4 regions of the Colwellia sp. BRX10-9 genome follow, and region 1 is predicted to be linked to each of the others. Evidence: predicted binding sites of a transcription regulator. Region 1 holds the regulator's gene; each other region holds the start of a gene.
The links. The regulator MetJ, encoded in region 1, represses methionine synthesis genes. The targets are predictions, from matches to a motif close to TAGACGTCTAGACGTCTA.
Positions count from the first base shown of each region.

Region 1 (8,028 bases):
GACGCAATCGATTAATACCCAAAGTACTGCGCCTGATTTATCAGGTCGTGCAGACAGATTTAACGAAGGGAGAAATTAAGCAATGAAAAACTTTATTATTGCCCTAATTGTATTATTCTCAGTATTAACCGTCTCTTCTGTTTTCATTGTTTTTGAAGGACAACGTGGTATCGTTTTTCAGTTTACAAAAATTAAACGTGATGCTAATTCAGGTGAAATGCTTGTTTATGAACCGGGTTTACACTTTAAAATACCCTTTATTAACAACGTTCGCAGACTTGATGCTCGTATTCAAACGCTCGATGAAGCGCCTGATCGCTTTGTAACATCTGAGAAAAAAGATTTAATGGTCGACTCATTTGTTAAGTGGCGTATTGTTGACTTTTCAACGTTCTACTTACGTACTTCTGGCTCAGTAGAAAATGCTCGTGCGTTATTGAAACAAAAAGTAAATAATGGTTTACGTACTGAGTTTGGTACGCGCACCATTAAAGAAATTGTTTCAGGTGACCGTGACGGCATTATGGCTAAAGCGTTAGCAAGTGCCTCAAGTAGTCGTGAAGACTTAGGTATTGAGGTTATTGATGTACGTATTAAAGCGATTAACTTACCCGCTGAAGTCAGTGCTTCTATCTATGACCGTATGCGAGCAGAGCGAACAGCTGTAGCAAAAGAGCATCGTTCTAAAGGTCAAGAGCAAGCGGAAATTATCCGTGCTACGATAGATTCTAAAGTAACTGTTATGTTAGCGACAGCACAAAAAGAAGCACAAGAAATGCGTGGTGAAGGCGATGCGTTAGCGGCTAAAGTTTATGCTGATTCATATGGACAAGATCCTGAGTTTTTCAGTTTTTACCGTAGTCTTGAAGCATATGAAAAAAGTTTTAGTAGTAAAAGTGATATCTTGGTGGTTAAACCCGATAGTGATTTCTTTAACTACTTAAAAGAAGGCGCTACAATTAAAAAGTAAGCTACTTTTTTGATAAAAAAGCCATGACTTGTCATGGCTTTTTCGTATCTGCTAGTTACCTATAGAAGTAATTGAGGAGTAATAACATGGTAGAGACACTATTAACGGTATTTGCTTTGGTACTGATTATTGAGGGGCTTATTCCTGCACTTTTTCCAAATAAGTGGCGCGACACTATGGAAAAGTTAGCGCAACAATCAAGCTTATCTATTCGTAATATTGGCATTAGCTTACTCGTCGTAGGCACATTTATTTTATGGTTACTGAGTTATTAGACTAAAGAATGACATAAAAGTTTTTCATAACCCCTTTAGTTAATTGAATATTTTTAAATTGCATTAAAAATCATCATTTATTACTTGGACTACTATTTGATTTTTGATAAAATCCCCGCCTAATTTTTTATCGAAATTGAAAACATGGGCAAAAACGTCGTAGTTCTAGGCACCCAATGGGGTGACGAAGGTAAGGGTAAGATTGTTGATTTACTCACAGATAAAGCTAAGTACGTCGTACGTTATCAAGGAGGCCATAATGCAGGTCATACTTTGGTAATAGACGGTGAAAAAACCGTACTTCATTTAATTCCATCGGGCGTATTACGTGACAATGTGAAATGTTTAATCGGCAACGGCGTAGTTTTATGCCCGAAAGCCTTGATGACAGAAATCGCAATGTTAGAAGCCAAAGGCGTTCCTGTACGTGAACGTTTACTTATTAGTGACGCTTGTCCGTTAATTCTTCCTTATCATAATGCTCTAGATGCTGCGCGAGAAATCGCTCGCGGTAATAAGCCTATTGGTACGACAGGGCGTGGTATTGGTCCAGCTTATGAAGACAAAGTTGCTCGCCGTGGTTTACGTGTTGGCGATTTAGTTTGTGCTGAGTCATTTGCGATTAAATTAAAAGAAATTGTTGATTACCATAATTTCTCTTTAGAGCATTACTACAAAGTTGCACCCGTTTGTTATGACACTGTGCTTGCTGATGCTTTATCAGTTCGTGACGTTATTCTTAAAATGGTTGCCGATGTCGCTGAAATTCTTGATCAAGCCCGTAAAAACGGCGAATCAATTATGTTTGAAGGTGCTCAAGGTACTTTACTTGATATTGATCACGGTACTTATCCTTATGTAACTTCTTCAAACACTACTGCAGGTGGCGTTGCTACTGGTTGTGGTTTTGGACCTCGTCATTTAGATTATATTTTAGGTATTACTAAAGCATACACAACACGTGTTGGCTCTGGTCCTTTCCCTACAGAATTAGATGACGAAATCGGTGAACATTTAGGTACTGTAGGCCATGAATTTGGCGCGACTACTGGACGTGAACGTCGATGTGGTTGGTTTGACGCGGTTGCTATGCACCGTGCCATTCAAGTTAACAGCGTAACAGGATTTTGTTTAACTAAACTTGATGTTTTAGACGGTTTAAAAACCCTTAAAATATGTACAGGTTACCGCACTGAAGCTGGCGACATTATTACTGTACCGCCTACAGCTGCTGAAGGTTATGACAGAATTACACCTGTTTATGAAGAAATGCCAGGTTGGTCTGAAGTTACTGTTGGCGCAACTTCTCGTGACGCTTTACCTGCTAATGCGATCGCTTACATTAAGCGTATTGAAGAATTAACAGGTGTACCGGTTGATATTATTTCAACAGGCCCAGATCGTAATGAAACCATTATTTTAGTAAACCCGTTTGCTGAGTAATTAGAGCGAATAATTTTTTTCTAAAATAAGACGAATAAAACCACCCCTGAGGTGGTTTTTTTTTACCTAAAATAAATTATTTCAATGGCCATTATTGAATATAAATTCAAAAGCAATTAATCAAGGTTATAAGCGATAGTGACAACGTTGATGAAGATTAATTATTAATTGGATAACTTAACCGATAAATTCGTTGTTGTGTATTGAAAAAAAGAAAAATCGATGGCTAAATTTTTTAAGTCAAAGAAGTTTATAAAAGTGGTCATAAAATACGGTGAATAGATTAAGCTGTATAGCGAATATTTAGTTTTATGATGTGCAATACAAAAGGGCTAAGGGTATGTTTGTTATAGCTTCTAGCACTTTTTTATATAAGAATAACGTTGGAACAAAATGTAAGATTACAATAGTATATACCCGTTACTTTTTAAAGATCACAGACAAAGGTGTATCTTGATTGATAACGAGTCTATAAAACTATGCTGTATATAAACAAAATAAAACGTGAAAAATGGCATATATAAGACAATAAATTCACCTAACGCATAGGATCAATCATGACTGACTTTCGCCAACAAGCACTTGATTACCATCAATTCCCAACACCTGGAAAAATAAGTGTTGAATTAACCACGGCCGCTGAAACTAGCCGTGATTTAGCACTCGCCTATAGCCCAGGTGTTGCTGAACCGGTTCGCGCAATTGCGGCAAATCCCGATGATGTTTACAAATATACGGGCAAAGGCAATACCGTCGCTGTTATTACCAATGGTACCGCTATTTTAGGGTTAGGTAATCTAGGTGGTATGGCGGCTAAGCCGGTAATGGAAGGCAAAGCATTATTATTTAAGCGATTTGCAGGTATTAATTCATTTGATATCGAAGTTAAACATAAGACAGTTGAAGAATTTATAAATACGGTCGCCAATATCGCTGACAGTTTTGGTGGTATTAATTTAGAAGATATTAAAGCACCAGAGTGTTTTGCTATTGAAAAAGCACTTATTGAACGTTGTAAAATACCGGTATTTCACGATGACCAACATGGTACAGCTATTGTTACCGCTGCTGGAATGATCAATGCCTTGGAAATCCAAGGTAAAAGTATTAAAGATGCCAACATTATTTGTCTTGGCGCAGGCGCAGCAGCGATTGCTTGTATGGAACTATTAATCAAATGTGGCGCTCAGCGCGAAAAAATCTACATGCTTGATACTAAAGGTGTCATTCACACCCGACGTGATGATCTTAACGAATATAAGCGTATGTTTGCTAATAATACTGATAAACGTACCCTTGAAGATGTTATCGATGGCGCAGATGTATTTGTTGGTGTTTCTGGACCTAATCTACTTTCTGCTGAGCATGTAAAATTAATGGCACCCAATCCAATTATCTTTGCTTGTTCAAACCCAGATCCTGAAATAAAACCCTCATTAGCGCTTGCTGTTCGTGATGATCTTATTATTGCTACAGGTCGCTCTGATTACCCTAACCAGGTCAATAATGTGTTATGTTTTCCTTTTATTTTTCGTGGCGCTTTAGATGTTCGCGCTAGAACGATTAACGATGAGATGAAAATTGCCGCTGTCCATGCAATTCGTGAATTAGCAAAGGAACCTGTTTCGCAAGAAGTGTTAGATGCTAGTGGTGAGAAAAGTTTGACCTTTGGTAAGGAGTATATTATTCCTAAGCCGATGGATCCACGTTTGTGTGGTCGAGTAGCGCTTGCCGTTGCTAAAGCGGCGGTTGAGTCTGGAGTGGCAGCCCTAGAATTACCTGAAAACTATATGGAATAATCAGTAGTATTTATTAATAACGCTGTAAAAGGAGAGCTCGACTCTCCTTTTTTTATTTATGACAAATAGTAGGTCATGGTGCAGTGACTACATGGACGCAGAAAGTAGGAATTAAGAAATAGGGTAACGCAGGAGCAGTTACCTCTTGTACGTCATCTATATTCCTGACAAATCATTAATACTTGCACCTCTGTAGATAATGTCACCGATGGCAAAGCATAACAATATTGAGTAGGACGAATAACAATGAAAACTTCAACGAAAGCCGTTTTACTCTCAGCACTTGTTTACCCGGGTATTGGCCAACTAATGTGTCACGCTTATCGACGGGCTACGTTATTTATTTTAAGTTTTTCTGTGACAGTATATTTGTATATTGAAGAAGTGATGAGGCAATATCAGCCACTTATTAATAAAGTTAAATCAGGTGACGTTGCGCTCAATAGCCAAGCACTGATCGCAGAGATGTCAAAAAATCCCATTATTGTTGACCCTATCTTAATGAGTATATTAACCTATACACTACTAACTTGTTGGTTATTGGCTATTGTAGATGCTTACCGTATGGGCATAAAAAAAGACGCCAGAGCGTCTTTTTGAGGAAGTGTATTAAGACCCTTAGCTACTCGTCTTCAATTTCAAATTGACTGAAGTCGGTAATACCTTTTGCTATTAAGGCTTCGCGCACACTTTTAGGTAGCATCTCTGTATTGTCTTTTGTTAAATCGCCATCATCAGGAAGAGGCTGTCCGGTAAAAGCATGCAGAAAAGCTTCACATAACAATTCGCTGTTAGTTGCATGGCGTAAGTTGTTAACTTGCCGACGAGTACGTTCATCCGTTAACACTTTCAGTACCCGCAACGGGATTGAGACCGTGATTTTTTTAACTTGCTCACTTTTTTTACCATGTTCGGCGTATGGTTTTATATAATCGCCATTCCACTTTGCCATTTAATTACCTTTGTTTAGCTAAATTACTTTTTATAAGTTAGATTTTACTGGTTGTTGGCGTTGAGTCAATAACGAATGTGTAGAAGTTTAGAAGTCTAAAGTTCTTGACCGACAAAAGTAAAGCGTTTAGAGTTATAGACGTCCAAACATCTATTTGATTTTACTGCCCGATTGGAGCAAAAAATGACAAGCAAAAAACCAGCAACATTAGCTGTTAGAGCCGGCATTAATAGTGATGAACATCACGGTGCGGTTGTTCCTGCCATTCATTTATCGAGTACTTATGCTTTAAAAGGCTTCAACAATAAGCGCCAATTTGATTATTCCAGAACAGGCAACCCCACTCGAAGCACGTTTGCACAAGCTATCGCTGATTTAGAGCAGGGTGCTGTAGGCATTGTTACCAGCACAGGAATGTCAGCGGTGCACTTAATTTGTCAGTTACTGACAACAAAAGATACGGTTGTTATTCCACATGATTGCTATGGTGGAAGTTATCGCTTGTTTACCCACCTAGCAAAACGTGGCTTATTTAATGTGCTTGTTGTTGATCAAAACGATGATCAAGCGTTAGCGCAAGCGCTTGAACAAAAGCCAAGATTAGTTTTGATTGAGTCACCCAGTAACCCATTATTACGGCTGGTTGATATAAAAAAGGTTACTCAAGCCAGTCATGCTGTTGGTGCTTTAGTGGCAGTAGATAATACGTTTCTTTCTCCCTTGTTACAGCAACCGCTATTATTAGGTGCTGATATTGTTTTTCACTCGACAACTAAATATATTAATGGTCATAGTGATGTTGTGGGTGGGGTGTTAGTAACAAAAGAAAAAGAACTGGGTGAAGAGCTAGCGTGGTGGGCAAATTGTATTGGTATTACGGGTTCACCTTTCGACAGTTATCTGGCATTACGTGGCTTAAAAACCTTACCACTGCGCATGAAACAGCATCAAGAAAATGCTAATGCTGTTGCAAAATACTTAGAAAATCATCGAGCAATTAACGCGGTATACTTTCCTGGTTTAAAAAATCACCCGGGACACGAAATTGCTAAGCGTCAGCAAAAAGATTTTGGCGCTATGATGAGTTTCGAAATAAAAGGTGGTGTTGAAGCGGTTAAAGTACTCTTTGACAACTTATCACTCTTTACCTTGGCACAGTCATTAGGTGGCGTTGAAAGTTTAATCAGTCATCCATCAACGATGACCCATGCAGGTATGGAAATTGAAGCACAAATTGCAGCGGGTATTACTCAATCTTTAATCCGAATTTCTGTCGGTATTGAAGATGTTAGTGATATTATTAATGACTTAGAACAAGCTTTATCGGCAAGCCAAATTTAAAGTTGTAGACTATTTTTAGTAGAAGAATTAATGAGTGAAAATGACACAGTCAAATACAGTAGAACAATTATCATCAGGGAATAATCAACTGGCGAAGCATGCTATTCATGTACATAAATTTGGTGGCAGTAGCTTAGCAACTACCCAATGTATTGAACGTGTGGTTGATATTATTCGTCAAAACTGTCAATTAAATGATTTAGTTGTTGTTTCGGCAAATGGAAACACTACGGATGACTTATTCAATATTTATAAACTCGCACTTGAAGAAAGTGACGAGCTGTTTTTGGCTATTGAAACACTAGAGAAATCACAAAGCACATTAATTGGTGAGTTATTGAACCCTAGCAGTGCAGCAGACCTTATCAAGGTTTTGTCTGATGATATAACACAATTAACGGCTTGGTTATCTGATCAGCCAAGCCAACACCATGCAGATATGCTGGCATTTGGTGAGCTGTGGTCGGCGCGTTTATTATCGGCGGTGTTAAGTGAAAAAGTTTGTCCAAGTTATGCTATTGATGCGCGTGACTTTCTGGTTATCAATAATGATAAAGACTGTGCAGTCGACAATCAGCAAAGTAGTCAAAATTTTCAGCAGAACTTACAAAAAGGAAAGTTGGCGGTTATTACTGGCTATATCACTAAAAATTCTCAAGGTGAAACCTGTACTTTAGGTCGTAATGGTAGTGACTATTCAGCAACAATTATTGCATCACTGTCGGGCGCGCTGAATGTTACCCTATGGACTGACGTTGATGGCATTTATAGTGCCGATCCTCGTATTGTACCACTTGCCCGTAAATTACATCGCTTACCTAATGGTGTCGCGAAAGAATTAGGCCGCTTAGGTAACCCGGTTCTGCATGCAAAAACCTTACAGCCGCTCACTAACCACAGCACACACCTTCATGTAGCAAGTAGCTTTGATCCTGAAATTTCTGGTACAGAGATAGGAAAATTTGGTCAAATTGCTAAACAGGAATTGTCGGTTACCTCGCTTAACGATCTGTTACTGGTAAAATCGACCAGTTTAGCCGGTTCGTTTGGTGAACAAGCCAGTAATGAGTTTTCTGCGATATGTAGTGATGTTCAGCAAGGCTTTATGGTTATCCACCAAACACAACAAAAATTAGTGAGTCAGTGGCTGGCGAGTCATGATACCGAAGTATCATTCACACCGGTGTCGATTATAGCGATTGTTGGTCATAGTGTGGTAAATCAAGGTAATATCCAAGCGCGTTTTAA
Region 1 covers NZ_JACGVV010000002.1:247,691-255,718, forward strand. The annotation lists gene hflK (FtsH protease activity modulator HflK) at 1-79, shown strand, start outside; gene hflC (protease modulator HflC) at 83-970, shown strand; gene H4J69_RS02325 (DUF2065 domain-containing protein) at 1,057-1,245, shown strand; gene H4J69_RS02330 (adenylosuccinate synthase) at 1,390-2,688, shown strand; gene H4J69_RS02335 (malic enzyme-like NAD(P)-binding protein) at 3,246-4,487, shown strand; gene H4J69_RS02340 (hypothetical protein) at 4,734-5,087, shown strand; gene metJ (met regulon transcriptional regulator MetJ) at 5,110-5,439, opposite strand; gene metB (cystathionine gamma-synthase) at 5,623-6,780, shown strand; gene metL (bifunctional aspartate kinase/homoserine dehydrogenase II) at 6,821-8,028, shown strand, end outside.

Region 2 (8,028 bases), on a different contig from region 1:
CAATGTATATTAACGATTTTAGCCAGTTTGGTCGTACTTATAGAGTAACTGTTCAAGCAGAAAAAGAGTTCCGCAAAGACCCGTCTGACTTACGTCACTATTTTGTCCGTAATCAAGAGGGTGAAATGGTGCCATTAACGACACTGGCTAAGTTAGAACCTATTTTAGGACCAACAAGTATCGGACACTTTAATTTATATCGTAGTGCTAACATTACTGGGCAAGCAGCGAGTGGTCATTCATCAGGTGAGGCAATAGCTATTATGGAAGAATTAGCTGGAAACTTACCTCAGGGCTATATTTTCGAATGGGCCGGGCAGTCTAAACAAGAAATTGAGGCAGGTAATTTAGCACCTGTTCTATTTGGCTTAGCATTGTTGTTTGTTTACTTATTTTTAGTGGCGCAATATGAAAGCTGGACCATACCATTCTCGGTTATCGCAGCGGTTCCCTTGGCATTGTTTGGTTCAATGTTAACGCTGTATATCTTGGGCATGGAGAATAACATTTATGCTCAGGTGGGGTTAGTGCTACTCATCGGCTTATCGACTAAAACCGCGATTCTTATTGTTGAGTTTGCCATGGAACTTAGAGCCGCAGGTAAAAGTATTATGGAAGCCGCGCTTGATGCCGCAAAATTAAGATTTAGAGCCGTATTAATGACTGCACTCTCTTTTGTGTTAGGTGTAATTCCTTTGGTTATGTCTTCGGGGGCAGGCGCTAGTAGCCGGATATTCTTGGGTGTTACCGTACTATCAGGTATGTTAGCTGCTACTATATTGGGTACTTTACTTGTGCCATATTTCTATATGATTATTCAAAGGTTGCGCGAAAAACTTAAAGGCTCACCGAGTTAACGAGTTTTTGTTGAAATACTTTGCCTTTTAAAAGACTTTTCACTGTGGTGTTAAGTCTTTTTTTTAGCTCTAAATAATACGATAGACAACAACTTTATAATTAAGGCGAGCGACGAGGTACTTTATCTAAATAAGCGCTTTTGATAGAATGCGCATCTTTCGACTAACATCGCTAGTAGCAGGTGTTGGTTTTATATTAATCTACAGCTCCGGATTTACGTTCTGGCTGGCTCAATGGGTACTATTACTATGCAAAATATTACTGTCTGTGCACTTTATAAATTTGTGCGCTTAGAAAACTTCGAACAACTTAAATCACCTTTATTAAGCGTTATGTTAGAAAACGAGATCAAAGGTACGTTATTACTCGCTAACGAAGGTATTAACGGTACGGTTGCAGGTACAAAAGCCAGTATCGATCTGCTTTTAGCTCATTTAGAGACGGATGAACGTTTAATTAATGTTTCTCATAAATATTCATATGCTGATGAAAACCCTTTTCAACGTAGCAAAGTAAAATTAAAAAAAGAAATCGTTACTATGGGTGTTGAAGGCATTGACCCATTATTAACCGTTGGTACTTATGTGAAACCAAAAGACTGGAATGCGCTTATTTCAGATCCAGAAGTTTTATTGATTGATACGCGTAACGATTATGAAATTGAAATTGGTACCTTTAAAAACGCCGTTAACCCTAAGACTGAAACGTTCCGTGAATTTCCAGAATATGTTGCCCAACATTTAGATAAAAATAAGCACAAAAAAGTGGCTATGTATTGTACTGGTGGTATTCGTTGCGAAAAATCAACAGCTTACTTGAAAGAGCAAGGCTTCGAAGACGTTTACCACCTTGAGGGAGGTGTGCTTAAATATTTAGAAGAAGTTGAACAAGAGAATTCAATGTGGGAAGGCGAATGTTTTGTTTTTGATGGCCGTGTTGCCGTTGGACATGGTTTAGAGCAAGGCCAGTACGACCAATGTTTTGCTTGTCGTTACCCGATAACAAGCGAAGAAATGCAAAGCGAACACTATGTTAAAGGTGTGAGTTGTCATCGTTGTTATGACAAGTATACCGACGAGCAGCGCAGTGGTTTCGCTGAGCGTGAGCGTCAGATAAATTTAGCGAACCAACGAGGCGAAAAGCATATTGGTGGCAATGTTCAAGATGTTATCGAACAACGACGAAAAGATAAAGTTGCCAGCAAAAAAGCACAGTCGACTAAGTCGTGATGAGCTAGGTTGCTATTTACCCTTTGAACATAAAAAAAGCGACTTATTAAGTCGCTTTTTTATTAGGAGCCTTGATGTTTAGTCGTTAAAACTAAAAACCAGCAGCTTTTCTAAGTGCGTCAGCTTTATCAGTTCTTTCCCACGTAAATGCAGTAAAAGTATCATCACCAACAGTGACTTCAACAGGTTCACGACCAAAATGTCCGTAAGCTGCTGTCATCTGATACATAGGGTGTAACAAATCAAGCATCTTAGTAATGCCGTATGGTCGTAAATCAAAATGTGCTCTTACCAATTCAATTAATTTTGCTTCAGAGACTTTACCGGTACCAAAGGTTTCAATTGAAATTGACGTTGGCTCAGCAATACCAATGGCATAAGAAATTTGAATTTCACAACGGTCAGCTAAACCAGCCGCAACGATGTTTTTTGCTACATAACGACCAGCATAAGCAGCACTGCGATCAACTTTTGATGGATCTTTTCCTGAGAAAGCACCACCACCATGACGAGCCATGCCGCCATAGGTATCAACAATAATTTTACGACCCGTTAAACCACAATCACCTACCGGACCACCAATAACAAAACGGCCAGTAGGATTAATAAAGTATTTAGTATCTTTAGTTAATAACTCGGCAGGTAACACAGCTTTGATAATATTTTCCATCACCGCTTCGTGCAAATCTTCTTGAGAAATCTCTGGATTATGTTGAGTTGATAAAACAACCGCGTCAATCGCTACTGGCTTATTATCTTCATAAATAAAAGTGACTTGAGATTTAGCATCAGGACGCAACCAAGGTAAGACCCCTGATTTACGGACTTCAGCTTGACGCTCTACTAAACGATGAGAATAAAATATTGGCGCAGGCATTAACGTTTCAGTTTCATTGGTCGCATAACCAAACATTAATCCCTGGTCACCAGCACCTTGATCTTCAGGGTTTGCTCGGTCAACACCTTGGGCAATCTCAGGTGATTGCTGACCAATTAAATTCATAATGCCACAAGTTTCACCATCAAAACCAACGTCAGACGAAGTATAGCCAATATTACTGATAACATTACGGGTAATCGCTTCTAGATCAACCCATGCCGTGGTAGAAACTTCACCTGAAATAATAGCTACACCAGTTTTCACCATAGTTTCACAAGCGACACGAGCATTCTTATCTTTAGCGATAATAGCATCAAGTACCGCATCAGAAATTTGATCGGCGATTTTATCCGGATGACCTTCAGAAACTGATTCAGAAGTGAAAAATTGAGTAGACATATAACCTCAGAAAAATGTAATAGTTTAAAATATTTTCGAATTGGAGTTATTCTAACTGCAAGATTAACTATTTTCTAGTTTTTTTACGCCTAGATGGCTAAACGGCTAAAAATAATTATTAATTGTTCATTTATAGAGCAGGAAATTGCTGAAGGGTAACATTCTGACCAAAAAGTACTGACATCAATTTGGCTTGTTGCTGAGATACCTTAGAGCTAAAAAAGTGTTGTTGCGAACTAGATAGAGTACTTGCCAATAATCCTTGGTTTGCCAGTTGCCGAGTAAGTTGATCCGTTACGGGCTGAGCGGTTTCCATGATGGTAATTTTATCACCAACAATTCTTTGTATAAGCGAACGAACAAAGGGGTAATGTGTACAACCTAAGACTAAGGTATCTATATTACTTTGCACAAGAGGTTGCAAAAAAGTATGCAGTATTTCAAGGCACTGTTCACTTTCATGAAGGCCTTGCTCGATAAGCTCCACTAAGCCAGGGCATGGCTGAATATAAATTTCAGCGCCATTTTTATGCTTGTTCACTAAAGACAGAAACCGAGTATTTATTGCGGTTGCCCCTGTTACTAACAAGGCTACCTTCTTTGTTTTACTGTGCAACGCAGCGGGTTTTATCGCTGGTTCAACGCCAATAATTGGAATTGAAACCCTCAAACGCAGTTGATCGATAGCGCTAACTGTTGCGGTATTACAGGCAACAACAATGGCTTTTACCTGTTGGCTAATCAACCAGTCAGCAATTTTATTTACCCGTTCAATGATTTCTGCTGACGACTTATCGCCATAAGGTGCAAATTGACTATCAGCCACATAAATAAGATTTTCATTGGGTAAATGCTGATGGATACACTTAGCAATCGACAAACCACCAATGCCAGAGTCAAAAATACCGATCGCTGGTGTGTCAGCATAAACTTGCCCTTGTGGTTTTTTTGATTTGTTTGCTAGATGATTTTGGGTCATGTTGTCTATTGTTATTAACTAACTGATAAAATTCGTCTTTGTTATATTGATTTTTTAGATAAAAGTAAAGCGCACTAGTCATTATTTACTAAGTATGTAGCGTTTACTGCACTTGCCACTTATTTCTCAGTTTGTCTAAAGTGCCATTTTTCTCTATTATTTTATAAGCGTTGGTATATTTAGTGACAATCTTTTTATCGCTATTTAGACTAAAAGCAAAATATAAGTCATGATTAACGACTGAGAGAGGTATAATTTTTTTTAGTCTGCTTACCTCTAAATTTAATTTACTCGCTCGCGCCACTAAGGTGCTCTTTGTCCCCGTTATAAAATCAACTCTATTAAGGTAGAGCATCTGTAAGCTTTGCTCTGGTGAAACGACAGTATAAATAAAGGGGTAGTCTTCTTGCTGAAAATATTGAGCGGTACTTGACGAATTAGTGACCGCCAATTTATATTTTTTAAGTTGCTCTATATCAGTGACGGGTGTTTTAAATTTTTCTTGTAAACACCAAGCATAAATATCTTCTCTCATTAATTTACCGCCCCAAATAAATAGATTTTCTCGAACTTTGGTGCGAGATAGTGAAAAGATAAGAGTATTGGGTTGGTTAAGTGCGGTTTTATAAGCTCTAGCCCAAGGGAATACCTGTAAATCAATTTCATCACCGGTAATTTTGAATATTTCCTGCATGACTTCTACGGAGAATCCACTTAGCGCAGTATTCTCTTGATAGAATTGGTAGGGCGGTAATATCTCAGTAACAACAAGTTGCTTAGCGATACTTGATGAAGTATTCAGCATTAGCAACAGCATTACACAGAGGTATTTTATAGGCATATAAACAAGTAAGCTAATTAATAACGATAAGTCTATTAAGTATATAGTAAGTTAGCCTTTTATTCTTTATTTTACCTTTAACATTATGACTAATATTTGATAAATCGGGTGTTATTAGGTGCTGCGCGGAGGTATCAGGTTTAAGCCTAATATGTTTAAACCGAATATGTCTATTATGATTTTAAAAAGGATGCTTCCAAGGTGCCGCAGTCGACTTTAGTCCTGAATACTGGGTGTTGTTAGGTGCTGCGCGGGGATATCAGGTCTAAGCCTAATATGTTTAAACCTAATATGGTTTTAAAAAGGATGCTTCCAAGGTGCCGCAGTCGACTTTAGTCCTGAACACCGGGTGTTCAGGGCGGAGGTATCATTTCAACCGTAGGCTTCCCGATACGAGCCGGGCTTGCACAATAGTTAATAATCAACTTCCTTAGTTAAAACTTATCGGCTCAGGGACATAGTTAACATACAAACACCCCAGAAGACGAAATTAGTATAGCTAATTTTTCAAAGCGATTTAAGTGTTTTTTTGTAACTTAAGTTTGTTTGTTTTTTTAGTGAACAGAGGTTGCTGAAAAATCAGGCTTTCTTGAGGTATTCGGAAATTACAGCTTGTTTGATAGTCGCTTGTAGTAAATCAATTTTACTTTGCAGCGCAGCACGTTCATCGATAATTTCTTTACGAGCAGCTAATAAATCATTAGATAAGTTAAGTGCAGTCATTACTAGTGATTGTTCAGGTGTCTTTATAGAACAAGTTTTACTGTCTGTTAGCAAACGTTGGTTTAACTCTTCAGCGGCTAATAGTAAAGACGACTCTTGCCCGCTAGGACATGAAATCTTCAGTCTTCTATTCGCAACTTCAATGGTAACCGAGTGTTGACTCATAACAGGCTTATTCTCACAAAAACATCTTAATTAATAGTAATATATACATATCTGAGCACTATAGCGATGAGCAGTACACTATGCAAGCGTTCTCTAGGGTTTTCTCCTTTTAATCTCTAGCATCATAAAAGCGTGAATGTTACGATACCTTGCATTAACTCACGCATTTTATTGATGATTAAAACATGTCCAACGAAACCTCTTTAGACTTTGCCTCAGTGCAAGCAATTCTTACAACAGAAAGTATTACCGTCCATGGCGCTGAATTACATGGGGTATTAACTGGCTTAGTTTGTGCCGGTTTTACCTTTGAAAGTGAGGACTATATCGTGATGATTAATGACTTGTTTAACAACGGCGAAGGTTTACCTCGTGCGGTTAAGTCGTTGGTCAAATCAATGTTTGCAAAAGTTTGGCATGACATTATTGATGACTCTTATGGTTTTCAATTAACGTTACCCGATGATGACGATAGTATAGTTGAACGTGGCCATGCCTTAAGTGTTTGGGTACAAGGCTTCAATTTAGGATTCGGCCTACAACAAAAAAACAAAGCGGTATTATCAGAAGACGTTAAAGAAGTCCTTATTGATTTTGCTGAAATCTCTAATTTGTCTGACGAAATGGAAGAAGACGAAGATACCGAGCAAGCCTATTTTGAAATAGCTGAATATGTCAGAATTTCTGCTTTATTGTGTTTTACCGAGCTCGGCTCACCGCCAGAAAGTAAAAGTGCAGAAGATACTATCCACTAAAAAAAGATTAAGTCATGAATACATCAACTTTAGTTAAAAATACTTTATTACCTTTGGCCGAATTCATCCAACGTCGTGCTCAATTTTTTGCTTCGATGCCAGAAAATTCTATTGCGATATTTTCCGCTGCACAAGAAGTCACGCGTAGCAACGATACCGAATATGCTTTTTGCCAAGATAAAAGTTTTTATTATCTAACGGGATATAACGAACCTGATGCTGTTTTAGTGCTGATTAAATCTGCTGATAAGGGAGAAGAAAATCAACAAAGTATTTTATTTAACCTTGAGAAAAATGCCCTTCAAGAAGTCTGGCACGGTAGGCGAGTAGGACAAATGTTAGCGGTAGAGCATTATGGTGTAGATGAATGTTTTCCACTAACCGAAATAGATCAATACCTCCCTGATTATATTGCGGATAAAAGTCACTTATTGTTTTGCCAAGGAAAAAGTACCCGCTTAGATAGCCAAATATATGCATGGTTGTCAGCGGTTAAAGCGCAAAGCCGCCTTGGCGTAAAAGCACCGACACTACTGGTTGATTGTCGAAATATTATTGAAGAAATGCGTTTAATCAAAAGTGCCGGCGAACTCGATATTATGCGTCAAGTAAATATTATTAGCGGTGCGGCTCATGCCAGAGCGATGAAACAGTCAGCGATTGGTAAATTTGAATACCAATTAGAAGCGGAAATATTGCATGAATTTGCCAGTAATGGTGCAAGGCACCCAGCTTATGGCAGTATCGTTGCCTGTGGTGATAATGGCAATATTTTACATTACACTAACAATGATGACGTACTGAAAAATAATGAATTGGTGTTGATTGACGCCGGTGGTGAACTTAGCGGCTATGCGGCTGACATTACTCGCACCTTTCCTGCAAATGGCAAGTTCACATTAGCACAACGAGAAGTCTATCAACTCGTGCTAGATGCACAGAACTTAGCGATTGATGCAATAAAGCCACACGCAACCTTTGCCGAGCTTAATGTTTTAGTGAATAACTTCCTAACTTCAGGTTTACATCGTTTAGGTATATTGTCTGGGAATTTAGCTCTGTTAATCGAGGACAAAGCCTGTAAAAAGTATTTTATTCATGGTTTAGGGCACTGGTTGGGTTTAGATGTTCATGACGTTGGTGATTATCAGTCAAATGATAAACGCGAGCAATGTCGAGCGTTTGAACAAGGTATGGTG
Region 2 covers NZ_JACGVV010000023.1:18,480-26,507, reverse strand. The annotation lists gene H4J69_RS13415 (efflux RND transporter permease subunit) at 1-857, shown strand, start outside; gene H4J69_RS13410 (rhodanese-related sulfurtransferase) at 1,107-2,087, shown strand; gene metK (methionine adenosyltransferase) at 2,179-3,366, opposite strand; gene murI (glutamate racemase) at 3,497-4,345, opposite strand; gene H4J69_RS13395 (ABC transporter substrate-binding protein) at 4,449-5,150, opposite strand; RNA gene ssrS (6S RNA) at 5,492-5,673, opposite strand; gene H4J69_RS13385 (cell division protein ZapA) at 5,766-6,074, opposite strand; gene H4J69_RS13380 (UPF0149 family protein) at 6,260-6,829, shown strand; gene pepP (Xaa-Pro aminopeptidase) at 6,844-8,028, shown strand, end outside.
Region 2: the regulator MetJ is predicted to act here: its motif matches at 3,457-3,474, upstream of metK (methionine adenosyltransferase).

Region 3 (8,028 bases), on a different contig from region 1:
ACATAATAAAACAAATTATTGGAAGAATATGGTTACCGAAATTGAGCTTAAGTATTTTGTTACAAGTGATAATACTCAAGAAAAAATCACCCAGTTATTCACCACAAAACAGCTGTCATTTAGCTGTGAAACAAAGCAATTATCGAACTGCTATTACGATACAACTAATTTAGATTTTCGCCGTCATGATATGGGGCTAAGAATTAGAGGTTGTGACGGAAAGTTAGAGCAAACCATAAAAACAGCTGGGGTGGTAATTGCGGGCTTGCATCAGCGACCAGAGTATAACGTTAATATTGTTAATAACTTCCCTGAACTTTCCTTGTTCCCAAATGAAATTTGGCAGTCAACCCAAAAGGTAGAGCAGCTACAAGAATCGTTAATTCCCCTTTTTTCAACGGACTTTACCCGTATTATTTGGTTAGTTACTTTATCGTCGGGTACTGTGGTAGAAGTTGCCTTCGATCAAGGCGATATTAGTAGTGATGGTCGCAGTGTTAAAATTTGTGAACTCGAATTGGAACTTGTCAGTGGCATAACCTCAGATTTACTGTTGCTTGCCAAGTTATTATTTTCTGTACTGCTTGTTAGGCCAAGTAGCCAAAGTAAAGCAGCTCGTGGCTATGGTTTATGGAAAAACATCCCCGTTAATTACAAAAAAAATATTACCGATACTCTTCCCATCGACCGTAGTCACTCTATTTCTAATGCCTTTTCTACCGGTATCAATTATTGCCTAGTTAACCTACATGATCATATTGAATACTATATAACGTCGCCAAGCTTAGTCGAGTTAGAAAAAATAACAGAAACTTTAGCGTTAATTCGCCACGGTTTTTGGCTATTTGCAGACTATCTGCCCGAAGAAGCTGTAAAAATTCGTGATGAACTAAGCTATTTTGTCCACTTACTTTCGTGGGTTGATAATGCCGTTAATCTACAAGAGCTTACTAATAAAACGGGTAATTATAGACGCAAGTTAAATTACAGCGAACAATTGGTAGAACAACTAAGAATGGAGAAACGTCGTCTTCCAACGAGCGAAAATGTCATCGAATTATTGCATGGCCAGCGTTTTAATACCCTGCAAGCTCATTTGCTGGAAATGCTATTAACTGAAGATACACAGTTTATTGACTTGTTATTACCTTTTGCGCAGCAAAGTTTAACGAAAAGTATGGCGGTGTTATTTGCTGATAGCACGCCATCGCAGTCGCTGAGCAGTGAGCAATACTTATCACAAGCAAAACTGTTAAACCGAAGTTTACTGACAGGGACTTGGTTTGGTTTATTGTTTGATGAAGAAGAACGTAAACAATATCGAGCACCTTGGTTGGACATTCAGCAAGGGATCAGTGAATTACAAACATTGTGGATTATTCACCAGCAACTACAAACTTTAGATGAAAAACCTAAAAAACTCGTTTTATGGCAAGGAAGCAAAGTTGAAGGGTTACTCATAGCGTTAGACAGCTCCAGAAATATGGCGTTATTAACAAAGCCGTACTGGTTAGATGAATCATAGCTATTTATCGGTTCGAATAGAAAAAGGTTTTAGATAATGTTGAAGATAATTAGTAGGGTCATAAATTAATGAAGTGGGTTGTTAAATTAAGTTTATTGTTAAGTAGTTTTATTACCTGTGTAAGTTTGGCGAGTGTTTATAATCTCCCAGCAGCCAATTCAAGGTTAGTGGGCGAGGATATTATCCATAAAGCAGTAAAAGGCGATTACTTTCAAGCTTTAGCTGAAAATTATAACGTAGGTTTCTTTGCCTTACTTGCCGCTAACCCCGGTGTTGATCCTTTTTTATTGGCTCTTGATCACAATATTGTTATTCCTAAGCAGATGCTTCTACCCTTCGGCAAGCGTGAAGGTATTGTCATTAATCTCGCTGAGTTACGCTTGTACTACTACCCGAAAGGAGAGAAATTAGTTTACGTTTTCCCTGTGGGTATTGGTAGAGAAGGACTAGAAACACCACATTTAACCAGTACTATTGGCGACAAACGTAAAAACCCGAGTTGGCGTCCAACAGCAGAGATGCGCGCACGTTATTTTGCCGAACATGGCAAAGAGATGGTCAGAGAAGTCCCCGCAGGACCCAATAATCCCTTTGGTAAATATGCATTACGTATTGGCACAAGTGAGTACCTACTTCATGGCTCCAATAAGCGCTTTGGTATCGGCATGCGAGCAAGCTCTGGTTGTATTCGTATGTACGATGATGACATAGAATGGTTATATAATAACATTCCCGTAGGCACGCCTATTCGCATATTCGAACAGCCCATTAAAATGTCTTATGAACAGGAAGGCAAAAAGATAGAAGTACATCGCCCATTAACACCCGATGATGGCGCCGAAGTTAAATTAGCGATGACAAAAGCAGTAAAACATTTTATCGGTAATGATGCTCAAATGTTAAAAAAAGTGAGTTCACTACTAGCTAATCCAGAAGGTGTAGTCGTATCATTAAATTGAGCTAAAGGGATATTGTCAATTAGAGTGAAATAGAACTTCGTTAGGATGAACTCAAACTCCGTTAGGATGAATTCAAGCTCCGTTAGGATGAATTCAAGCTCCGTCAGAATGAACCAAACTTCGTTAGGATGAATTCAAGCTCTGTCAGAATGAACCCAAACTTCGTCAGAATGAGGCCAAACGCCGTCATCCTGAACTCGTTTCAGGATCTCGTCCCTAACAACCCAAAGCCCAGATACTGAAATGAATTCAGCATGACGAGAGTGGAAATTGAAATAAATTCAGGATGAACTCAAACTCCACCAGGATGAATTCAAGCTCCGTCAGAATGAACCCAAACTCCATCAGCATGAACCCAACCGCCGTCATCCTGAACTTGTTTCAGGATCTCGTACCTAAAAACTCGAAGCCCAGATACTGAAATAAATTCAGCATGACGGGAATGGAAACTGAAACAAGTTCAGTATGACGGGAATGGATACTGAAATAAATTCAGCATGAATCCAAACTCCATCAGCATGAACTCAAACTCCATCAGAATGAACCCAACCTCCGTCATCCTGAACTTGTTTCAGGATCTCGTCCCTAACAACCCAAAGCCCAGATACTGAAATGAATTCAGCATGACGATAGTGGATACTGAAACAAGTTTAGTGTGAACCCAAACCCCACCAGAATGAACCCAAACTCCATCAGCATGAACCCAAACTCCATCAGAATGAACCCAACCTCCGTCATCCTGAACTTGTTTCAGGATCTCGTACCTAACCACTTAAAGACCAGATACTGAAATAAATTCAGCATGACGGGAATGGATACAGAAATAAAATCAGTATGACTACAAGTTCTTTCATTTCAGTATTATCGGGGCTGTATTCGGTTTTGTTATACGTTCAAATGATAGCTCGTTAATGTGGCAATAAAAAAAACGAGACTTATTAAGTCTCGTTTTTTATTGTTTACGCTAAATACTCAGAAAAACTAATGAAGAATACGTGCGCGTATTGTGCCGTCAATTTGTTTTAATTCTCGTAATGCTAATACACTATCTTGTGCTTCGATATCAATAACTACATAACCAATTTGATCGTCTGTTTGTAAGTACTGTGCTGCAATATTAATATTGTGCTTAGCAAATGCTTGGTTAATTTGGGTTAACACGCCCGGTTGATTGCGGTGTATATGTAATAAGCGGCTTGTTCCCGTATGACCAGGCAAAGAAACTTCAGGGAAGTTTACAGCCGAAAGTGTTGAACCGTTGTCAGAGTATTTTGCCATTTTGCTGGCAACTTCTAAGCCGATATTAGACTGGGCTTCTTTCGTACTTCCACCAATATGTGGCGTCAAAATAACGTTGTCGAATGCACGTAATGGTGAAATAAACTCTTCATCATTACCTTTAGGTTCAACAGGGAAAACATCGATTGCTGCGCCAGCGACTTTTTTACTTTTAAGCGCTTCAGCTAATGCATCAATATCAACGACAGTACCACGAGAAGCATTGATAAAAATAACACCGTCTTTCATGAGTGCAAATTCTTTTGCTGCCATCATGTTTTGAGTTTGAACCGTTTCAGGTACGTGTAAGCTAACTACATCAGCTTCTTTTAATAAAACTTTTAAACTTGATGCTTGGCTCGCATTACCTAACGGAAGTTTGGTTTCGATATCATAAAAGCGTACTCGCATACCTAAGGTTTCAGCTAAAATGCCTAATTGCATGCCAATATGGCCGTAACCAATAATACCTAAAGTTTTGCCACGAGCTTCTACCGAGCCAGCCGCAGATTTATTCCATTCACCGCGATGAGCTTTTGCGCTTTTTTCAGGAATACCACGTAATAATAATAAGGTTTCACCTAATACTAGTTCGGCAACCGATCGTGTATTTGAAAACGGGGCATTGAATACTGGAATGCCACGTTTTTGTGCCGCTTTAATTTCAACTTGGTTAGTACCAATACAGAAACAACCAATAGCCGCGAGTTTTTTAGCATGGCTTAGTACATGGTCAGTTAACTGAGTACGAGAACGAATACCAATAAAGTGAACATTAGCAATTTTTTTGATCAAATCTTCTTCAGCAAGCGATGTACTAATACATTCAATATTGCTGTAGCCTTTCATTTTTAACTCTTCAACAGCGCTCGGGTGGACACCTTCAAGTAATAAAATCTTAATTTTTTCTTTTGCTAATGAATTATTGCTCATTTTCTAATATCTCATGTAGGACTATAGTGGTCATTGCCTTAACCAAATATAAAGTGTTTAGATGGCTAGATTTCTAAACTAGCATATAGTGTATAAACTCTAAAGATTTATTTTATGAGTTTTGCGCCATCTTGAGTGCCTAAAATTAAAACATCAGCGCCACGTAGTGCAAATAAACCATTAGTAACAACACCTACAATGGCATTAATATCGCTTTCAAGTTTTTTAGGATCAAGTATCTCTAAGTTATGCACATCGAGAATCACACAACCGTTATCGGTAATTACGCCTTGGCGATAAACCGGGTCACCACCTAACTTAACAAGTTCACGCGCTACATAGCTTCGTGCCATCGGAATAACTTCTACCGGTAAAGGAAATTTTCCTAGCATTTTTACTTGTTTACTTTCATCGGCAATACAGACAAATGTTTTTGCTACAGCCGCGACAATTTTCTCTCGGGTTAGTGCAGCACCACCACCTTTTATCATCGACAGATATTCAGTAATTTCATCGGCGCCATCCACATAAACATCAACGCTACCGACATTATTCAATTCAAACACTTCGATACCATGGGCTTTCAATCTTTGAGTCGACGCTTCAGAGCTAGAAACAGCACCTTCAATATCGTCTTTGATTGTTGCTAGGGCGTCAATAAAGTGATTAACAGTAGACCCGGTGCCTACGCCAACAATGGTATCGTTTTTAATAAATTCGAGTGCTTTAAAGGCTGCTGCCTTCTTCATTTCATCTTGTGTCATGTGAATCCTAATTAGCGAGGGGAAATTAGGTAGAAGTATATCAGCAGATGATTAAATATCGAAGTTATAGCTGGTGGTTGGAGTGATAATTTTAGGCAGTGGAATATCCCAACTTTCAAAAGGAATCGTGGTAACTTTTTGGCAATCGTGAGCTAAGCCAACTGGTAAGGGTTTAGCGTGTTTGTTTTGTTGATATTGAGCATGCCAGGCCGAAAGTGTTCGGTCATAAAAGCCACCACCCATGCCTAAGCGATTACCATATCGGTCAAAGGCGACTAAGGGGGTAAAAATAATATCAAGCTGAGCGACCGTTATTATATCTTGAACGTTAAGCTTAGGTTCTAAAATACCATATTTGTTTTTGACGAGAATAGACGTATCAGCATATTTTAAAAAGAGTAAATTATTCTTACTAAAAGGATGTATTACCGGTAAATATACGGTGATGTTATTTTGCCAGCACCAATCAATAAAAGGCTGAGTATTTAACTCGCCATCATTGGCTAAATAAATCGCGATGTGTTTAACGCCTTTGACTACTTTTTCTTTAATGAGCCTTTTCGATAATAAAAGTGATTGTTCTGCTTGCTGGTTAGCGTTTAATAAACTGCGTTGATAGCGAATTTCTTGGCGAAGAACATCTCTTGTTTTCATGATATTTAACCCCTTATAAAATAAGTCTAACGACAACAAGTAAATTACAGTAAAAATCAGCTATAAAAAAGCCAACAATAAATGTTGGCTTTTCAAAATTACTTTAACGATGAACGACTGTTAATTAAGCGTTAGTCGTTGCCGTTGAACCATTTGCGTTAGTTGTAGATGCTTCTGAATCATCAGGCAAATTTTCCCAAAATCTAGATTTGAAACCAACCAGTAAAATAATGATACCAATACCAATACTGAATAAGCTCACTTGGATGTAAAGAGAAGGAATTTGCGCGACGTTATTTGGATCATAGTTACCCGCTAACAAACCAGAAATAATATTACCGATTGAATAGGTTAATACAAAAACACCCATCATTTGTCCAGCGAAACGCTTAGGAGATAATTTACTTACGGCACTTAATGCTACAGGGCTTAAACAAAGCTCACCAACTGTATGTAGGAAGTAAGTTGCTACTAACCAATAAGGGGCAACTTTCATTCCTGAAGCAGCGTATTGTGCAGCAAAAAACATCACGATAAAACCACTGGCCATAATAATTAAACCAAAAGCACATTTTATACCGTAAGAAGGGCTGACCATTCTTTTACCTAAATTAATCCATAGAGCAGCAAAAAAAGGTGACAGTAAAACGATAAAGAACGAGTTAGTCATTTGGAACCAACCCGTAGGTATTTCAAATGATCCCACTATACGGTCAGTATAATCACGCGCAAATAAGTTGAGTGAAGAACCCGCTTGTTCAAAGCCAGACCAAAAACAAGCTGAGGCAATACAAATAAGTAATAACGCCCAAAGCTTTTTCTTCTCATTAGGTGTTATTGAGCTACCAAAATAAATAACGGCGTAATAAATAACAAATATTAGAGAAAATGCTACAGCAACATATTGGGCAACAGTGACAGGTTTAATGGTTAACATGCCCTGAAATACAGCAACCGTTACCAGTGCAATAACCGCTAAAACGACACCAATAACTGTCCAGCTTGTTTTTTGTGCTTTAACTGATAATGGGTATACAGGCTTTTCTCCTATACCGTTAAGCTTAGGGGTAGTAATTTTGTATTGAATTAAACCTAATGCCATGCCAATAGCTGCGGCACCAAACGCCCAATGCCAACCAACATTTTCCATTAAGTAGCCACAAACTGCATAACCAATAACCGAACCTAAATTGATGCCCATATAATAAATGGCATAACCACTATCACGGCGAACATCTTCATCTGAGTATAATTGACCCACCATAGCGCCAATGTTCGGCTTTAATAAACCCGTACCTAAAATGACGACAATTAAACCAATAAAAAAGGTGGTGTCATTAGGAATAGCTAAGATAATATGGCCAATCATAATAATGATTGCGCCGTACCAAACTGCTTTTTGACCACCAATTAATCGATCAGCTATCCAACCGCCAGGTAAGCCCATAAAATAGACACTACCGGTATATAAACCATATATAGCAGCTGCAGAAGCGACGGTTAAACCTAAGCCTCCTTCTTGTAAAGTAGCGGTCATAAATAATACAAGTAGCATACGCATACCGTAATAACTCATGCGCTCCCACATTTCTGTAACAAACAGCGTTTGTAACCCTGCCGGATGGCCAAAAAAAGAACCTGAATCAGGTTTGCTCATAAAAAATTCCTCTAAGATAAGTGTAAATTACAGATAAATATTATTATTTTAATTCGCTAAAAACATTTTAAAATATTGAAATAAGTTCTTTGCGCTGTAATTATTGTCAAATTTATTTGCGAAAGTCAGCGTGTGTTATACCTGTGCTTGCCATGAAAGGCAATAGTTTGGCACCGAGATTTGATTAAGCAGATGTAATGTTTTAGTTACTTTTGATACTTTTAGAAAGAAAAATAATAAACAGACTCTCCAAAATTA
Region 3 covers NZ_JACGVV010000004.1:179,295-187,322, forward strand. The annotation lists gene H4J69_RS04225 (CYTH domain-containing protein) at 29-1,525, shown strand; gene H4J69_RS04230 (L,D-transpeptidase family protein) at 1,594-2,484, shown strand; gene serA (phosphoglycerate dehydrogenase) at 3,466-4,695, opposite strand; gene rpiA (ribose-5-phosphate isomerase RpiA) at 4,803-5,459, opposite strand; gene H4J69_RS04245 (5-formyltetrahydrofolate cyclo-ligase) at 5,511-6,113, opposite strand; gene H4J69_RS04250 (peptide MFS transporter) at 6,238-7,770, opposite strand.
Region 3: the regulator MetJ is predicted to act here: its motif matches at 4,754-4,771, upstream of serA (phosphoglycerate dehydrogenase).

Region 4 (8,028 bases), on a different contig from region 1:
GCTAAAACACTCGATTATGCCGACATATCAGTAAAAATAGCTGAATTTGCTAATAAAAATCCCGTAGATTTAATTGAAACATTAGCAGAGCGTTTGGCTAAATTCTTAATCGAAACTTATCAGATCCCTTGGCTTAAATTAAAAGTAGCCAAGCCTAATGCGGTGCATAATGCCATCACAGTTGGCGTTGAAATTGAACGTGGTAGCCAATCAAATAACAGTAATCATGGGTAATGGCGCGTTTATATATTTCGCTTGGCAGTAATGTTGACCGTCAGCACTATTTACAGACAGGATTGACTGCCCTTGAAGCGCTGCTTGGTGAGTTAACGCTATCATCTTTATTTGCTAGTAAAGCCGTAGGATTCGACGGTGCTGAATTTTATAATATGGTGATCGGTGCGACGACCGAACTTAATATAGTACAAGTGGCTAAAGCACTCCGCGAAATTGAGCTTAACAACGGTCGAGAAATTGATGCTAAAAAATATAGCCCACGCACCTTAGATTTAGATTTATTACTGTTTGACGATTTAGTGTTGGACACTCCAGCACAAATCCCACGTGCCGAGATCACAGAAAATGCCTTTGTTTTATGGCCATTGGCTGAAGTAGCGCCAGATCTTAAACACCCCATTTTAAAAAAATCGTACCAACAACTTTGGCAAGCTTACGATAAAACACAACAACAAATAACCACAGTAGACTTTTCTTGGTCAAGCCAATTATAAAAGTTAGACATTAAAAAATTGAATTATACATAAGGAATATAATAAGCAATGACCATTACAGAGATATTTATTTTAGCTATTCTCCAAGGATTAACGGAGTTTTTACCCGTATCAAGTTCAGCACATTTAATCTTACCCTCAGCTGTTTTAGGCTGGAAAGACCAAGGTTTAGCACTCGATGTTGCTTTGCATGTTGGAACATTACTCGCGGTTGTTTTATATTTTCGTAAAGATGTCGCGAATATGGCTGTTGCTTGGGTGGGCAGTATAAAAGGTGATAATACTAGTTTTGATGGCAAGCTTGCCTGGTGGATATTATTTGCGACTATCCCATTAGGAATATTTGGTTTGCTCGGCAAAGACTTTATCGAAGCACATTTACGTACTGCGTTGGTTATTGCTGCTACTACCTTAATTTTTGGATTTTTACTGGGTTTTGCTGACATTAAAGCGGGTAAAAGAAAAGCGACTGAGCATATTGATTTTGAAAAGCTAGGATTTAAAGGCGCTATGCTGATTGGTTTAGCACAGGCGGTAGCATTAATTCCGGGGACATCGCGTTCAGGTATAACAATGACTATCGGTTTGATGCTTGGCTTAAGTCGAGAAAATGCGGCTCGATTTTCTTTCTTATTGTCAATTCCTGCCATTGCGATGGCGGGGAGTTATTTAACATTAAAATTAATGACTGAAACGGGTCCTGTTGATTGGAATGCTATTGGTATTGGCAGTGTGTTAGCTTTTTTTAGTGCTTATGCCTGCATTCACTACTTTCTTATTCTATTGGAAAAAGTCGGTATGATGCCATTTGTTATCTATCGCTTAGTTCTGGGTGTCGCATTACTTTGGTTTGTGCTGGGTTGATTGATCTAAATCGGTGCTGCTATCGTTTAGTTAATTAGAAAAAAATAATAATAATAAATTTAAATATGCGATTTAATTTTTAAATACGCATCTAAATACAAATAAATACAAATTTAATATATAAAAGTGAGTAACGAATGAATTTATCATTAACCGAAGAACAGATGATGATTCAAGATATGGCAAAAAAATTCGCTGAAAGCGAATTAGCTCCTGTAGCGGCCGAACTTGATGAAACCCAAGATCAAACACTTTTCCTCAACAACCTTGCGCAGTTAACTGAACTGGGTTTTATGGGCTTAAATATTAAAGCAGAATATGGTGGCGTTGAAGCAGGCACGGTTGCTTTTAGCTTAGCGATAACAGAAATAGCACGTGCATGTGCAGCAACCGCAGTAACAACATCAGTGACAAATATGGTTGCTGAAGTTATTCAAGCGGTTGGTAATGAAGAGCAAAAGCAAAAGTATTTACCTAAAATATGTAGTGGTGAATATAAAGCAGGTGCTTTTTGTTTAACAGAGAATGACGCCGGTTCAGATCCTGCTGGCATGAAGACCTCTGCGGTACTCGACGGTGATGCATACGTACTCAATGGCAGCAAACTCTATATTACCAGTGCCAGCTTTGCTGACATCTTTGTTGTTTGGGCGGTAACTGACGCGACCGCTCGAAAAGGTAAGGGTATTTCATGTTTCTTAGTGGAAGCAAATACACCAGGTATTACGGTCAGTAAGCCAGAAGGAAAAATGGGGCAAAAAGCATCACCTACTAATGAAGTGAGCTTTAGTAATTGTCGGATACCTGCTAGTGCCATGATGGGCAAAGAAAATAAAGGCTTTGGCGTTGCGGTCGGCGAACTTGCGGGCGGTCGAATTGGTATTGGTTCATTAGCGCTAGGCATTGGTTTAGCCGCCATGGATTACGCTCGTGCTTTTATCACTGAACGTAAGCAGTTTGGCCAAGCATTATCAAACTTCCAAGGTTTACAATGGAAACTTGCCGAACGTTACACAGATTTAGAGGCAGCCCGTTTATTGTTAATGCAAGCTGCTTATACTAAAGAACAAGGGTTACCCTTTGGTAAAGCCGCTTCTATGGCGAAGTTATTTGCCGCAGAAAAAGCGAATACTGCTTGTTATGACGCTTTGCAATTAATGGGCGGTGCCGGCTATATTAAAGAATATCCGCTTGAGCGCATGGCTCGCGACGTACGTATTACCACTATTTATGAAGGCACCAGCGAGATCCAAAAAATCATTATTGCTCGTGAGTTATTAAACGAAGTCTAATTATTATTAGACTTATATGATACGAAAGCTGAATGTCCCTTCATTGATAGGCGTTCAGCTTTTTGCATTAAGGCACTTGCGCTTTTTATAATTGCCCCAAAATATAGATTATAGACGCTCATCAATAAACTAAATGGAAGTGAATGTGACTACAAATGCCATTGAAATCACCCTAGAAAATTTTCAACAAATTATTTTAGAAGAATCAAAATCGAAGTTAGTCTTAGTTGACTTTTGGGCGGCACAGGTCCCTGAAAGTTTGGAGCTAAAAGATAAGCTAGCCATCGGCTTGCAGGGTTTTGAGCAGTATATATTATACGCCACGGTTGATTGTCAAACTCAGCAACAAATTGCCCAACAATTTGGTATTCAAGGTTTACCTACGGCGATTTTAGTGAAAGATGGCCAACCACTTGATGGTTTAACTGGGCCACAAGATGACGACAATATAAAAGAATTTTTAGCGAATCATTTACCTAAAGAAGAAGACTTATTACTCATTCAGGCGCAAAAGTTATTAGCTGATAATAATATTAATGATGCCTTCACGGTCATTAATAGTGCTTATCAACTTAATAGTGAACGTGCCGACATTAAATTAATGATGGCAGATGTTTATTTACAAACGGGTAAAATAAGCGAAGCAGAATCTTTATTAACCACTATTTTAATGGTTGACCAAGACAGTCACTATCAAGCGCTTATCGCTAAACTTGAGCTTGCCAGTCAAGCCGCCGACTCACCAGAAATTAAAGCACTAGAAGCACAGTTAGTGGACGACGTTGACAACATTGCTTTACAACATCAACTTGTTGCGCAATACAGCCAAGTCAACCGACATGAAGAAGCGTTGACGTTACTGTTTCGTTTAATGCAAAAAGATAGTAGTGATGCTGCAAGCAAAGATCTTTATCTTGATGTGTTAAAGGCTTTACCTGATGGCGATCCATTAGCCAATAAATTTCGCAGAAAACTGTATACCTTGATGTATTAAATCAGTACTTGGCAGTAGATGCGTAACACTGATTATTTCAGTGTTACGCACTTTGTGAAAGGTGAGGTTTTACTCTCAAGCTGACAATATGGCTTTAAGTCTCTGATGGTTTTAATTTACCCACGAACGTTTTTCTAAATTTTGCGAGCTTAGGCGAAACAATCGCCTGACAGTAAGGATTACCAGGATTATTATTGAAATAGTCTTGATGAACATCTTCACCAGAAAAGAACTCTGACGCTTGAGTTACTTCGGTCACAACCGCTGAGCTATACATATTGCTGGCGTCGACTTCTTTAATAATATCTTCAGCAATTTGCTGTTGTTCTTTGTTGTGATAAAAAATCCCTGAGCGATACTGGGTTCCTATATCGTTACCTTGACGATTTAATTGGCTGGCATCGTGTAGCGTGAAAAACACTTCTAATATTTCACGAGAAGTGATCGCTGTGCTATCAAAGGTTAACTGCACGACTTCTGCATGACCGGTTTGACCCGAGCAAACGTCTTCATAAGTTGCTAGCGCTGCGCTACCGCCCATATAACCTGATACGGCAGATTTAATGCCGATTAATTGGTTGTATGCACCTTCAATACACCAAAAGCAACCGCCTGCCAGGGTGATTTTTTCTTCATGTGATGACATTAAAATAAACCTTAATAAATTTGATTAAAATAACTGTATAACAATAGACGTTTAGATGTCTATATGTTTTTATCTGAAATTTAAAATAAACTGTTTTTGATCAGTTAAAATTATAAAAATTAGCGTAACATCAACAAATACGATTAACCAATATAAAAATATTATGTCTTTATTTTTTAGAAAGTTTAACCAAGTTCGCACCGTTCTTTTATTGCGCAGTGCGGCAATTATTATTCAGCTGATATTAATACTTTTTGTTAATGGCGTTTTAAACTATCAGCTGCCTTGGTTACCGCTCATTATTGTTATTTCAATTGAAGCTTTATTTACGTTAGTCAGCTATTTATATTATAAATCTGGGAAAGAAGCCGATAAGCTCGCCTTACTTGGGCAGATTTGCGCTGATATCTTATTTCTCTCACTTATTTTGTATTTTAGCGGCGGAGCAACTAATGCTTTTGTCTCGTTATTACTTATTCCTATTGCTATTGCTGCTGTGACGTTAACACCGCTGTTACTTGGAAGTGTCGCACTATTAGCGATTGCTTCATACAGTGTTTTATTGTGGTTATTACCCATGTCAGTAATGCATGGCAATATGCAAAGCCACTTTATTGGTATGTGGATCAATTTTCTTTTTTCTAGCATTGTTGTTGCAACCGTTGTTGGCCAAATGGCACGAAGAATTTCTCAAAAAGAACAGGCGATAGCTGCTTTTCGGGAAGAGCAATTAAAGCAAGAAAAAATTATGTCATTAGGGGTCGCTTCTGCGCAAATAACTCATCAGCTCGCTACTCCCATAGCAACTGTACAGCTGCTTGTCGATGAACTCAGTGAAGAGCTACCTGAGCACCCAGCGATTGTTGACCTACAAGGACAGTTATTACGTTGTAGCAGAAGTTTAGCTGAGTTTCGTAAAATGGTTTTTGAGATTAAAGAGCAAAAGTCAAAAGAGGTACTTTGTGCTGATATTGTGCAAGAAATGCGTGATCATATTAACTTAAATTATCCTGATGTTAGGGTGAACTTTTTGTCTGAGACGCACCAATCAATACTCAGTGAAAACGCTAAAGTATTGGCTGATGCTTCATTATTGCCAGCGATTTTAAATTTAGTTAATAATGCGATTCGAGCCACTAAAGCCAGCGGTAGTGATAAAATTGAGTTATCTAGCTTGTTTGATGAAAAAAATTGGCAACTCAGTATTCGTGATTTTGGTTGTGGTTTTACCCAATTAACACTAAGTGAGTTAGGCGTTAAACCCGTAAACAGCAAGCAAGGGTTAGGTATGGCGGTATTTTTGAGTCATGCAAGTTTAGAGCGATTAGGTGTGACACTTACCTTAACCAATCACGTTGCCGGTGGCGCATTAGTAACGTTGAAATTACCGTTAGTGGTTAATGATATGCAGGAAAAAAGTGAATGAAATTATTAATTGTTGAAGATGACAGTACCTTTGCTAATACGCTTAAAAGGCGTATGGAAAAACATGGTTACAGCTGTTGGTTGGCCGATAATATTAACGATGCATTATTAACCTGTCATCGTCAATTGCCTGAATTCATATTGCTCGATATGAAACTCCATCATGAAAGTGGCTTAAATTTGATTAATCCGATGAGGAAGCTATTGCCAAAGAGTCGTATTATTTTATTAACTGGTTTTGCCAGTATCGCTACTGCAGTTGACGCAATAAAGCTTGGCGCAGATGATTACTTAACCAAGCCGGTCGATACACAGACTTTATTATCGGCCTTAGCTAAAAACGCTAACAGTTCGTCGCTAAAAAAATCAACATTGGTTGCAAATTCAGCAACAAACATTATAAATGAGCCAACGTTGTCAACCGAGCAGGTTGAATGGGAGTATATTCAACAAGTCTTAAAATTTAATAATGGTAATGTTTCAGCAACGGCTCGTCAGCTTTCAATGCACCGCAGAACCCTACAACGCAAGCTACAGAAAAAGCCAACGGTTAATGGTGAAGTTGATTAACCTTAGTTTTCAATATTATAAGCAATATGCTGGTGAAACCTTAACGTTAATTCATCTTTATTAATGGGGATTTCGAGTTCGGTCGCTAATAAACGCATTGCCTGTTCTATTTGGTTAATAAACTTGCCATAGCCGCTGTGCTGGGAATCTTCTGCGGTAGCCACAAAGATAAGTTGTACGTTATCAACTAACTCATCGGCTTTCCATTTACTCACCAAGCCACAGGGACTCTGTTTAGGGTTATAACCTAACATTTGTAACTCACCCATCTTAGAAATTATTTCATGCAAACTATGTCGGACAATGGGGACTAAACCATTAGCGATTAACGCCCCATTATTTAAATTAAAGCGCTTAGCCACCAGTGAAAAAGTATCAGTTAAATAAGTATAAAGCGGATTGTATGGATCTTTAGAATTGGCATCAATGTCGACTAAACCCAATAAACGATTATCAATCGTTAGATTAATTACCGCATAACTTATTGCCGATGCGTTCGGTGTTATAACAACGTTTTGTGATTTATAGCGTTCATCAATCGGCCGTAATTTATGTGCTTGTGTGCCTAAGCAGCCTTTATTTTTAGCAAATAAATCATAAGTAAGATGTTGATGATCACGTAAACGTATCGCTTGGTTAGGTAATTTTGTTTGCTCGATAAAACTATGCAGTAACCGAGTCACTTTTTGATGAAATGCCGCGGCATTAAAACGAATGTCGTCGCCAGAGGCTAAAAACAGCAGGGTGATCTTTTTTGCGCGAATACTGGCATCAAAAAAAGAATTTTGTAATTGATGATTTTGAGGATCGTAATAAAATAAAATTTGCTGGCTGGTTTGCCATTGGTGCATTTCTTGACTGTAGCGAACGCGAACTAATTTATCGTTAGCAATAAATAAGCTACTTTGTATCGCATAGTCATTACTTAGCGTAAATAATAATTGTGATAAACTTTGATAAAAATCATAGTAAGGTTGAGTGCTATGCGTTGAAATATTTGGAGAAATTAACTCTATTAATTCATCGGTAATGGCAAACTCAGCTAAAATATATTGGTTATCTCGCGCATTTGAAGGAATATAAGCTTTGTGCGCCGCACTGCGTTTTCTTATTATAGACATGTTCGTTCCCTGTTTGAAGTTAGTCGATAAACTTAGGATGATTATAAATAGACCTTGTGACACTTTTATGATGTTAAAAGGTTTTGAGTTATTATCCCGACAAGAAAATTTAATAAGTAGAGAAACTATGTTTTCAGATCAACAAGCTTTGCTCGATGCTGTAAATCAAATAATGCCTTTTGGAAAATATGCAGGTAGACCCTTACTAAAATTGCCAGAGCCTTACTTAGTGTGGTTTAAATCAAAAGGTTTTCCTGAAGGTAAGCTAGGACAGCAACTTGAATTAATTTACGAAATAAAACTCAATGGTCTTGAAGGCATGTTAGAACCACTGTTACGCTCAAGTCGCTTAGGTATTCCACAACATTAAAATAATTTTTTATAT
Region 4 covers NZ_JACGVV010000006.1:16,570-24,597, forward strand. The annotation lists gene folB (dihydroneopterin aldolase) at 1-234, shown strand, start outside; gene folK (2-amino-4-hydroxy-6-hydroxymethyldihydropteridine diphosphokinase) at 234-731, shown strand; gene H4J69_RS05250 (undecaprenyl-diphosphate phosphatase) at 780-1,595, shown strand; gene H4J69_RS05255 (acyl-CoA dehydrogenase family protein) at 1,733-2,887, shown strand; gene H4J69_RS05260 (tetratricopeptide repeat protein) at 3,033-3,881, shown strand; gene msrA (peptide-methionine (S)-S-oxide reductase MsrA) at 3,976-4,527, opposite strand; gene H4J69_RS05270 (HAMP domain-containing sensor histidine kinase) at 4,691-5,953, shown strand; gene H4J69_RS05275 (response regulator transcription factor) at 5,950-6,522, shown strand; gene H4J69_RS05280 (DUF3083 family protein) at 6,525-7,643, opposite strand; gene H4J69_RS05285 (DUF3820 family protein) at 7,771-8,013, shown strand.
Region 4: the regulator MetJ is predicted to act here: its motif matches at 4,572-4,589, upstream of msrA (peptide-methionine (S)-S-oxide reductase MsrA).